Regions from separate parts of the Salinivibrio sp. MA351 genome, predicted to be linked through region 1. Evidence: riboswitches for the same ligand, from Rfam matches in the RefSeq annotation. Region 1 holds a riboswitch; the other holds the start of a gene.
What was found. A riboswitch is a leader RNA that binds a small molecule or an ion and turns the genes downstream of it on or off. The one in region 1 is predicted to bind thiamine pyrophosphate.
Positions count from the first base shown of each region.

Region 1 (6,037 bases):
ACCTCTTCACTCCCTTCTATTGCGAGATGTTCAAGCTTATCGATCACCGTCATGCTGGCGTTTTCCATCTCTTTTAATGCGGTGACCATTTGATCCGGTTGTTGAGCATGAAACGCTGCCACCGCAGCCTTGGCATGGGTGTGCACTTGCTCGTGAGGCCCGGAAATGGCTTTAAACGTTTGCAACTGACCAAAATATTGCTGCCCTTCACCATGGTTATACCACTGGCCGAGTCGGCATTGGGTGTGATCGGTGACATCGTCCGCCATCATGCTGTCTTCGCCCAATACCACGCGGTATATCGCAAATTTAAAGCTGATATGGTCAAGTTTTGCCAGTTCACAAAAGGCGCGCAGTGCAGAGGCTTTAATGGTGGTGCGGCTGTGCTGTGCTTGCTCACTTTGGGTGGCCATGGCATCGGCAACCTGTTGGCCTTGTTCGCTGTATTGAATGGCTTCAGTGGCAAGGGTATCGGTGAGCGTACACGCATGGCTGCTGCCCGCACGAATTTTTTCCACCAGCTGGGTAATATCTTGGGTGGCAGTGGACGTGCGCTCGGCAAGGTTGCGTACTTCATCAGCAACCACCGCAAACCCTCGGCCCTGCTCGCCGGCGCGTGCCGCTTCAATGGCTGCGTTTAACGCCAGCAGGTTGGTTTGATCGGCGACATCGCGAATTAAATTGACAATGCCACTCACCTCTTGGGCATGTTGATCGAGCGAACGAATCGCTTCCGACGATTGCTGACATTGCGAAGATAACGACTGCACATGGCGCGCAAGGTCATTGACTTGCTCGGCACATGATGCCGCTTGGTGGCTCACTTCGGTCACACGCTCTTTTTCACCGTTAATGGTGTCCGCCAAGGTGGCCAGAGAGGATTGGGTGGCGTTAATCGAATCACCAAAGTGGCATAAGTTGGCGTCGATCGCTTTGCCGGTTTGGCGTTTTTTCGCGACGGTATCCAGCTCTGCCTGCAATGCGCCTTTCTCTGTATTCAGCGCGTCGATAGTATGATTAATTTGCTCAATTTTTTGCTGCAGAGCAACCTGCTTTTGCTGCTCTTGTTCAAGTTGACGCCGAGATATAAACACGCTGACTCCTAATGACGTAATTAAGCTTTTTATAATATTTTAACGCTTTAAATTGGCTTTGTAGGATTATCCAAGCAAAGTGTGATCGCATTGACGCCAAGCGCCTGATTTACACTGTAAACCTGACGCAAATCACTTCATACTGCGATCACTGAAGTGAATGAGCGAAAATTTATGACCTTTTGGTTGCTTTTTAAACGTTGGATTATCAGCCGCTTCGCCCATTTGAACGGGCGTATGCTCGGCTTGGTGGTACTCGCCTATGGCGTGATTGGCTGGCTACTTTTATATGGAGCGGGCGAGACCGCGATGACCCAGTCGCTGAGCCGCTATGTGTATTACTTGATTGTGACGGCCTCGACCGTTGGCTACGGCGATTATTCCCCCGTTACTGAGTGGGGGCAATGGATCACGTCTTTTTGGATTATTCCCGGCGGCTTAGGGTTGTTTGCGGTGGTGATTGGGCATGTCACCGGATCACTGGTGGATTATTGGCGACGCGGGTTACAAGGAAAACGGAGTATTAGTGTGAAAAATCATCTTCTTATCTTAGGCTGGAACGGACAACGTACGATACAGCTTATTCGTTTATTGCAAAGCGGAGTGCATGGTGAGCGCCCGATTGTGCTTTGTGCGCGCGCAGAAATCGAAAACCCACTGCCTGGTGAGGTGGAATTTGTGCGCGTGGCAAGTTTTACCGATGCTGAAGGCATTGCCCGCGCCAAGGTCGAGCATGCCTCGAGTATTATTATTGATAACCCAGAAGATGATATTACTTTGTCAGCGGCTCTGTTCTGCGCACATAAAAATCTGTCAGCGCATTTATTGGCGTATTTTCAAGATGATGCGATAAGCCAAATCCTCAAACAGCACTACCCGCATGCGGAATGTGTGCCGTCGGTGTCGGTCGAAATGCTAGCAAAAGCGGCGGTGGATCCCGGTTCAAGTCAGTTGCATCATGAGCTTTTGAGCACGTCACAAGGGATGACGCAATACTGTGCCCGTTATCCGAGTAACGCAACAGAAATCGATACCGGCGATCTCTTTGGTCAGCTCAAGCAAGAATATGACGCCACCTTAATTGGGATCGACCAAGGCCAAGGTATTATCTTAAACCCGCCAGTGGGGACAAAAGTATTGCCGGGCGACCGTCTTTTTTATATCGCCGCCCAGCGCTTGCCACATTGGTCCGCCGCGTAAGCACGCTATCTAATCAAAGTGCATTATTTAACGAGAGCGTGCGATTCAACCAACGCATGCTTGGATAAATAAACACTCTCATCAGCGGGGTAGGCGAAAAAATGATGTACCGGCCCTGCCCCTCTTCCAACGATTAACTGTTGGCTATGCGCTAAGGCGTCAGTGAGATAACGCTTAGCCGCTCGCCCGGCGTCGATGGGTGTCAGTCCCTGCGCATAAAACGAGGCAATCGCCGCCGACAGTGAACAGCCTGTGCCATGGGTGTTAGGCGTTTCAATGCGGCGTGCACTCAGGGTTTGACACGTATCTCGGCTAATCCACACATCCAGACTCTCTGGCGCATGATGCAAGTGCCCACCTTTTAGCATCACATACGGACATCCGAGCTTGCGCAGTGCCGGCACTAAGGCGTACATCTCTTCGGTGGTTGTCGGAACAGGACACCCGGTTAAACGCGCGGCCTCTGGCAAGTTGGGGGTTAAAATGGTCGCGCGCGGGATCAATGTATTGATCAGTGCATCCATGGCGTCATCATCTAATAACGGATCGCCGCTGGTGGCGATCATGACCGGATCGAGCACGACTGGTAAGTGCGGGGAGCGCGCGAGCACAGCAGCTACTTCGCGAATAATCGCTTGGTTGGCGAGCATGCCGATTTTCACGGCACGTACCGGCATGTCGTATAACACAGCATTCAGTTGCGCGCGAACAAACGCTGGGTCGACCGGCGAAACGGCCTCAACGCCACAGGTATTTTGTGCAGTTAAGGCGGTGATCGCCGAGCAGGCATAGCCGCCCGTGGCTGAAATCGCTTTAATATCGGCTTGAATACCAGCCCCCCCACCGCTGTCTGAGCCGGCGATGGTGAGAATAACAGGTGGTGATTGGTTCATATTGGCCCCTTAATCATGAGGGGCGGAAGGAGACAAAACCACGCACGATGGCGCGACCTTGTGTGCTGAGCACGTCAGTTCCCTCCGCCAGTGCTAACTGGATCAGGTTCTACGGGTCCTGCTTTCGCAGTCTCAGCAATTGCTTGCTCCCCGACTAACACGGTCAGAATATAAACCTTAGTGATAAAGCGCAAGTATGATGGCGCTAATTGCGCGTTTAGGCCATCTCATTACTGTTGCTGGTTGCATTGCTATTGTTCGTTGCGTTGCTATTAATGGTCGCGTTGCCTTGGTTGGCGGTTTTAAGCAGTTGTTCAAATCCTTCTTGGATTAGGGGCCGTGCGTATAAAAAGCCCTGCACTTGGTCGCAGCCAATGGTTTGTAGCACATACTGCTGGTCCTCTTTTTCGACGCCCTCGGCGACCACACCATGACCAAAACCATGGGCCAAATCAATCACGCTACCCACCAAGTGCTTATCACTGGCGTTGGTAGCCAAGTCTTGGATAAAGCTGCGATCAAGTTTGACCCAATCGACCGGTAACTGTTTAAGGTAACTGAGCGAGCTGTAGCCGGTGCCAAAGTCATCGAGGGCAATATGCATGCCTGCATCTCGCAATTGTTGTAGCTCTTTCAGTGCCACCGACATGTGCTGGATCAGTGCTGATTCTGTGACCTCTAATTGAATCAGATGCAAAGGGACATCAACTGCCTGGCACCGAGCTAAGACGCTGTCAGCAAAGCCGGGGCGAAACTGCTGGGCAGAAACATTGACTGACAGGTGAAAGCTATCGTTGATCAGTTTATTTTTTCGCCAACATTCAACCGCGGCTAAGGCCATCACCAGTACGTGGTCGCCCAGTTGGATCATGTCTGCGCTGCGTTCGGCGATGGGGATAAATTCCGCCGGACTGATGGCCCCAAGGGTCGGATGCTGCCAACGCAACAGCGCTTCCGCGCCTATCATCAAACCGCCGTCTAATCGCCATTTGGGTTGATACACCAGTGATAATTGTCCGCTTTGTAGTGCTGGCCCTAATTCGGTGCGAATCAAATGCGCGCGCTGAGCTTGGCTGTCAAGCTCAGGCTGATATTCGCCGATAAGTTGGTCATCCGTCGGAATCGCTAAAATGGCTTGACGAAACAGTTGCGCCACATCTTGTGTCTCAAGCTCCGTGCGGCTGATACCAATGTGGCAACGTAAAAACATTAAACGCCCATCGAGCGTGTGATGTCCGCTGATCAACCGATTGATGCGCGCGGCTTTTTCTACGGCATTGTTATCGTGTTCTTCAATCAGCATCACCAGTCGTGTGCTATCCCAAACGCCAATGCGATGTGGGCGCGCCACTGTACTATTGGCTAGCAGATTAGCCACTTGTTTGTATAGTGCCTCTGTCATTAAATGGCCTTGGTGTTTGGTCACCGCTTCCATGCCATCTAAGGCAATCATCATCACAGTCACCGGCCCTTTGCTCAGCTGGCGCTCAGCGGCATCTAATAATGCGCGACGATTTGGTAGCCCGGTTAACGGATGGGTCAAAGAAAGCGCGCGTAAAGCCGCCGTTTGTTTGTTAACCAGCATTTGCAGCCGTGCCGCTTGATCGCGCTCTTTACGGGTTTTCAATTGCAGATGCAAAAGGTTTTGAATCCGTTGCAACACCTCATCGTGATCAAAGGGTTTGCTGATGTAATCAATCGCGCCACGGCATAACGCTTGGTTACGCAAATTCAGGTCATTATCTGCGGTGAGTACCATCACGGGCGGGCAATGCTCATCTAAAGCGTCATTAAGATCATCCAGCACCAGTAAGCCAGAGCGCTGCGGCATCCGCATATCGAGTAAAATCAGGTCGGGAACGGGGGAGAGAGCATCGGTAACAAGGCGAGGATCGGTGAGTCCATTCAGCTGTTGATAACCGGCTTGCTTGAGCATGGTAGACAGTAAGTGAATGTTTTCCGGTCGATCATCAATGATCAGTATATGTGCTTGTGACGGATCCTTTGTCATAGCCTCTCCTCTAATAATAATTGTATGGCCTCAGCCAAGTCCGCTGACGAGAGCGGCAGCGATAAACGTCGTAATGTCGGTTTGTTATGCGGTTCGTCGCATGGGTTGTCAGTCAGAACAATGAGTGGTTTGTCGCCAAATAGTGCTTGTATTTGTTCGGACGTTGCCGCAACGCTATCAGCCGCCATAATGACTAACGATGGCGGAGACGCGAGCGCAACAGCCTCAGCCAGTGACAGCCCATGCGCATGATAGAGTGTCAACATTGGCCAATCTTCAAAGCAATCGGTCATCAGGCGCTGGCGGGCACTGTTATTATCAATATAGAGCACGCGATGCGGCTGGCTCACGCGGAGACACGTACAACCTTGATCGTCAGGTCGCGTCGACGCTCGGTAAGGGAACGTTACTGCAAAACAACTGCCCTTGCCTGGCTGGCTTTTTACTGACATCTCGCCTTGCATTTGCACAACCAATTGATGGCTCACCGCTAACCCCACACCTGCCCCTTCAATCTGTGATTGTTCGGCGGCCAAGCGGTTAAAAGGCTCAAAAAGATGGTTTAACCGATTTTCAGCGATGCCGATCCCGGTATCTGATACAGAGATCGTCAAGGTTGACGATGGATGACTGGCTTCAACCCATACTCGCCCCTGAGGATGGTTATATTTAATCGCGTTGCTGAGTAAATTGATCAACACTTGTTTGAAACGGGTTGGATCCACATATAGGTCGCCACTCAGATCCGCGGGTAGGCACTCATCTAACTCAACGTGCTGTTGCTGTGCGAGCGGGAGTAGTGTTCGAACGGCATCACTGACAAGGGCGCGAACCGGATA
Region 1 is NZ_MUFG01000006.1:42,003-48,039, reverse strand. Features, by position in the region: gene BZG78_RS15575 (CZB domain-containing protein) at 1-320, opposite strand, end outside; partial or broken gene BZG78_RS15570 (methyl-accepting chemotaxis protein) at 384-770, opposite strand; gene BZG78_RS05320 (ion channel) at 1,269-2,294, shown strand; gene thiD (bifunctional hydroxymethylpyrimidine kinase/phosphomethylpyrimidine kinase) at 2,318-3,187, opposite strand; TPP riboswitch at 3,250-3,350, opposite strand; gene BZG78_RS05310 (EAL domain-containing protein) at 3,405-5,198, opposite strand; gene BZG78_RS05305 (ATP-binding protein) at 5,195-6,037, opposite strand, start outside.

Region 2 (6,037 bases), on a different contig from region 1:
GCCACACCCGATGAAATTGGCGAGGGCATTGTGGTCGGTAAAGGCGATGCGACGGGTACCGTCTCTATTCTGGCTGATTTTGAGATTAAAGAAACGGTCCATGCCTTTGCTGATAAAGCGGGCGATAATCGCATTTTAAATGCGGTGTTATACCTTCAAACCAAACGCTCACCGCGCAAAGTTGTGCTGGTGACCAAAGATATCAATATGCGCCTGCGCGCCAAAGGGGCGGGGGTGATGTATGTCGAGGATTACCGTACCGACCAACTGATTGATGATGTTCGGTTGCTCACCAAAGGCTTCCATCAATGTGCGGGCAGTTTTTGGGATAAAGTGGGGCAATGCGACAGCCAGGCCTATGGCTCCGAAACACGCCACACATTACCGGCTGAGCTATTAGAAACGCCTTTTGTGAACCAGTACTTATTGGATGAAAGTGACGACTTCGCCGCACGAGTGCAAGCCATTGATGGTGATAAAGCGATCATCAAAGATCTCAGTCGAGAGCGATTAATGCACCGTGCTGCTTGGGATGTTAAACCGAAAAATATCTATCAAGGCATGGCAATGGATGCGTTGCTTGATCCCACAATTGATTTAACCATTCTGACAGGGCCTGCAGGCTGTGGGAAAACGATTTTAGCCATGGCTGCGGCATTAGAGTTAGTGGTAGAAAAGGGCATGTACGATAAGATTATCGTTACCCGTAATACGCCAGATATTGGCGAGTCGATTGGTTTTCTCCCCGGGACAGAAGAAGAGAAAATGCTGCCATGGCTCGGCGCAGTGACCGATACCCTCGAAGCGTTACACATGAATGATGAATGCACCGACGGTTCGATGCGCTACATTATGGAAAAAGCGAATCTGCAGTTTAAATCGATTAACTTTATGCGCGGGCGCTCGATTCAAAACGCGTTTGTGATTTTGGATGAGTGTCAAAACCTGACCGCCTCTCAGCTTAAAACCATTATCACCCGTTGTGGGGAGGGGACTAAGTTAGTGTGCTCGGGGAACTTAGCGCAAATCGACTCTTCCTATTTGACACCTATAACATCCGGACTGACTTACATTGTTGAGCGGTTTAAAAACTTTGAAGGCAGTGCGTGCGTGTACCTCAATGGTGTGGTGCGAAGCCGGCTGGCTGAGTTTGCCGAAGAGAACCTTTAACCATCAAGGTGGCGGCCTCTATGCCGCCACTGATGGGGTTACGCCGTGACACCGATATAATCACGCATGATGGCTGGCGGTGTCTTGAGCGTATCAACCGGATCGTGAAGCTGGATTCGGCCATTATCGAGATAGATAAATTGATTGGCGATCGCTTGTGCATCGTCTGGATGGTGAGTGACCATTACCACCGTCGTGCCTTGTTCTTGAGCGGTACGTTTGACCAAGGCTAACATGTCTTGTTTTAGCGCCGGATCAAGTGCCGAAAAGGGTTCATCGAGCAGTAATAAAGGCTGGTTGCGTGCGATGCTTCTCCCCAAGGCGATGCGTTGGCGTTGGCCGCCCGATAGTTGGCTGGGTAGACGAGATAAATAATCGGTCAACCCTACCGCGTGTGCAGCATGGCGCACGGCCTCTTGCTGTGTGGCCGTGAGTTTAAGCGAGGGAGACAAGCCAATCGCCATGTTGTCGAATACTGACAAATGGGTAAATACGTTGTGTTCTTGAAACAAAATAGACAGTGGCCGCTGGTGAGCGGGTGTCGTGGTGACGGGCTTGCCATCAATGGTGATCTCGCCACTATCTGGCGCGATCAGCCCAGCAATCAGTGATAATAAGGTGCTTTTTCCTGCACCGCTGGGCCCGAGCACGGCCACAATCTCTCCAGGGGCTATTTGGGCATCAAAGATCATCCAATCTTGCTGGTAACGATAGTGGACATTGGAAAGCGTCAGCATGCGTGTCTCCATTGGATCAGACGAGTGATTAGGGCATAGCAACCCAAACTGGTAAGCAGTAATAGCATGGCAGCGGCAGCGCCTGCGTCCATTTGGTAGCTCCCCATCAAGCGAAACAAATAGAGCGGCAGGGTTTGAAAATTTTGGCTACCAAAAAGTGCGATCGCACTAAGATCGCCCATCGATAACACAAAACTCACCGCCACGCCGCGCGCGATCGGGGCGCGTAAACACTGCCATTCGATAAGATGTAGACGGTTGACACCTTTTAGCCCCAAGGTAGCGCAAAGATTGTGATAGGACTGGGCAAGTTGATAGGCGGGCGCGCTCAGTACTTTTATTAAATAGGGCAACGCCATCAGGGCGTTCACGGCCATCACCAACCACAGCGCCAAGCTGAATACATCGCTAAACTGGCGAAACAGTAAAAAAATCCCGGTACTGAGGACAATACTGGGTACCACTAAAATCATCGCCCCTAACGTTTCAATGCCATTCGCTTGTTTCTTACGCCCGTTCAAGCGCCAATGACGACTGGCTAAGATGACAGAGGTGGCCAACACGAAGGCCAAGACGGTTGCGCCGGTAGCGATAAGCAGTGAATGCATGGTGGCTTGCCATAATGCTGTGTCGTTCAGCACAATTAACGCGCTAGGGTTAAGGCCACGCGCGATCACAACCCCGAGAGGTGGTAGAACCAACAATAAAGTCAGCGCAATCCAGAGACTGTCCCAACACTTCGCCGTGCGACTATCGAGTGCCGATGGAAGCGGTTGCACTTCGCTGGGGGTGTTGGCAATCGGCCGAGTCAGTGTTTGCACAATAAAAGCAAAGGTGCCGCACAAGAGCATTTGCCACAGCGCCAGAGCGGCACCGGTTTGTAAGTCAAAATCAAAATGAATGGCTTGATAGATAGCCAATTCAATGGTGGTCGCTTTGGGGCCACCGCCTAATGCCATCACGGTGGCGAAGCTGGTGAAACACAGCATGAATACCAGTCCGACGACATGGGGTAGACTTTGCCGCAGATAAGGCCATTCAAGGTGGCGAAAACGTTGCCAGCCTCTTAGACCAAGCTGGGTTGCCAGGCGCCTTTGATCCGCCGGGATCCCTTCCAAGGCCTGCACCATCAATTGGGCCGAAAAAGGCAGGTTAAAGAAAACATGCGCAAGCAAAATGCCGCTTAAGCCATAGAGAGAAAATGGCATCGCCGCATCAAATTGCGCGAAGGCTTGTGCAATCCAACCGCTGCGGCCGTAGATGGCAACCAATCCAAACACGCCCACCAATACCGGCAGCACCAGGGTCATGGCAAACAGTTTGAGTAGCCAAGCTTTCCCTGGAAATTGTCGCCGAGCCAGCGCATGGGCCACAGGAATGGCGAGCCCAACGCTGAGCACCACAGATAAGGTAGCCTGCTTAAAGCTAAACAGCGTGACATGGCGCAGATAGGCATCTTGCCACAGGGCGGACAGCTTCAAGTCTTGACTGTGTAAGAACAGCGCCCAGAGTGCGCTGCCAATTAATAACACGACCAAGCTGGCCGCGAGACTGCCCGGCCAGGTTCGAGAAGGGTTGAGCATCGACGTTATTCAACCAAAGCGGTTTGCCAATCGCGCACCCATTGCTGACGGTTACCCATCACTTCATCGGGCTGGTACAACAGGCTCTCTTCTGGTTTGTTCAGCGTATAGAAGGCGTCAGGCAAGCTAACATCGGTGACCGGGTACATCCACTGCGTGGTTGGGATCACAGACTGTGCTGTGTCACTGAGCATAAATTGTAGAAACGCATCGGCGCGTTCTGGTTGGTCGGTATAAGCAGACTTCGCCGCCACTTCAATTTGCATATAATGGCCTTCTTCAAACATGGCGGCGGCAAAGCGGTCATCATCGTCAGCGACCAGGTGATAGGCGGGCGAAGAGGTGTATGAAAGCACCATATCTGCCTCTTTGTTGAGGAACATGTTGTACGCTTCGGTCCAGCCTTTGGTCACGGTAATAGTGTTGTCGGCAAGGTCGCGCCATGCCTGCTGGCTTTGATCGCCGTATACTTTTTGGATCCACAGCATCAAGCCTTGGCCAACTGTTGACACACGTGGATCTTGGTAAATCACACTGATATCGTCACGCTCCTCAATCAAAGCCTTCAAGCTTTTGGGTGGGTCGAGCAAACGCGTGGTGTCATACACAAAGGCAAAGTAGCCGTAATCGTAGGGGATAAAGTAGGGATTATCCCAACCGCCGGGTACCTGCAGGCGCTCCGTATTCACCGCGTGCTCGGCGACAATGCCGCTACGCTCAGCTTCTTTCATCAAGTTAGTATCCATACCGAGTACAATATCAGCCTTGGTAGTATTGCCTTCGATACGTAAGCGATTAAGCAGAGCAGCACCGTCACTAAGAGACACAAACTCTAATTGGCAGTCACAGCGTTTTTCAAATTCGGCTTTGATTTTTGGCCCTGCGCCCCAATCGGCGATAAAAGAATCATAGGTATAGACCGTCAGAGGGTCGGCGGCTCGGGCGCTGAGTGATAACAGCGATAAAGAAACCAGAGTGAGAACAGAGGTAATAACTTTCACAGCACGCTCCTAAGTTGGGCGTGGGTGTTGAGGCAAGTTGATGGCAACATCAAGTCTCAATCCCTACGCCAGTGTTAGCTGGATCAGGTTCGATGGGTTTAGCGCCGCGCGCAATCTCAGCCGTGAGGCTCCCCAATGAGTACGGTGCTATTGTACTGATTGGCTTAGTGTTCACCAAGCCTTTTAATCCGCGAGTTGGTTAAGCGTCCAGTCGTAGTCATAATCCAAGCGTGCATCCTTGGGAAGCTTGATGTCTCTATATTGATTGATATGGGTGATCACCCCTTGTTCACTGCCGCCAAAGTCAGTCTCAAACCACTCATAGATAGAAGAAAGCTGCCACTGATTCCCCTGTTGACTCACGCCTTTATCACTATTAATAAAGGAGTAGGCGGCTTGTTCTAATTGCGCGTCCAAGGTGTCGGCTTGAAAGGCTTGCGGTTGCAGGTTAGGGCAGCCAAGGCTGGCACAATTGACCGCATAGTGGGTACGCGGATCTTGCCATAGCGGACGCAAAATACGGTGTTCGATATCATTGAGCGTGAGGGATTCGCCAGCCACCGTCACTACGTCATCATCCCACGGACCAAAGCTAAACAGCCCACCGAGTTTGGTGATCGAACTGACTGGATAGTTGTCCAAAATCAGCGTCACCGTGACCGCATTGTAGAGGTTAACCCAATACGCGTATTGTTCGTCTTTGCTCAGGGTGCGCGGATCGCGCTCGGTAAGCATGCGAATGTAATGATCGAGGGTCGCTTTATCGGCCTCGGTGACGGCTGCGTAGTTAAATAAGGTGTGCTGCCCCTGAGGCTGTAAATACTTATCGAGTAATACTTGCCAACTGTGATGCGTGAAGGTGGCTTGGCTGTCAGGATTATGTGCATCCCACATTGCCCAGTAGTCCGCTTTGGGCGCGGCTTGACTGATGAGCGGAAACACTAGCCCGAACAGAAGTATCAAATGTTTTTGCATTGTCAGTCCTTAATGCGATCAAACCTTCTTTGAGACTAGACCAAGCGAGTCAGCGGTTGGTTTCATTGAGGATAGAAAAATGGGAAGGAACGCCAATAAATGCGGAATAATCAGCACTTATTGGCGAGAGATGAGTGGATGGTATTACACCAAAAAATCAGGTATTTGCTGCTCAAAGCGCGAAATTTCCGCTTCGTGCTGTAACGTCAGCCCGATACTATCCAAACCTTCGAGTAAGCAATGATGGCGAAAATCATCCATCCGGAAGCTAAAGCAGTGTTCACCGGCACGGATGGTTTGGGCGGGCAAATCTAGCGTTACCGCCGCGCCTTCATTTTCGGCCACATACGTAAATAAAGCATCGATTTGGCCTTCTTCAAGGGTCACCGGCACCATTTGGTTATTAATGCAGTTGCCATAGAAAATATCGGCAAAACTGGGGGCGATAATCACTTTAAAACCGTAATCATCCAGCGCCCAAGGAGCATGTTCGCGTGACGAGCCACAGCCAAAGTTTTCGCGGGTGAGTAACACGCTCGCCCCTTGGTAGCGCGCTTGATTGAGCACAAAC
Region 2 is NZ_MUFG01000005.1:59,767-65,803, reverse strand. Features, by position in the region: gene BZG78_RS04625 (PhoH family protein) at 1-1,170, shown strand, start outside; gene thiQ (thiamine ABC transporter ATP-binding protein) at 1,209-1,907, opposite strand; gene thiP (thiamine/thiamine pyrophosphate ABC transporter permease) at 1,901-3,490, opposite strand; gene thiB (thiamine ABC transporter substrate binding subunit) at 3,496-4,482, opposite strand; TPP riboswitch at 4,535-4,636, opposite strand; gene BZG78_RS04605 (DUF547 domain-containing protein) at 4,675-5,466, opposite strand; gene leuD (3-isopropylmalate dehydratase small subunit) at 5,611-6,037, opposite strand, start outside.
Region 2: another riboswitch for thiamine pyrophosphate. It lies ahead of thiB (thiamine ABC transporter substrate binding subunit); the one in region 1 lies ahead of thiD (bifunctional hydroxymethylpyrimidine kinase/phosphomethylpyrimidine kinase).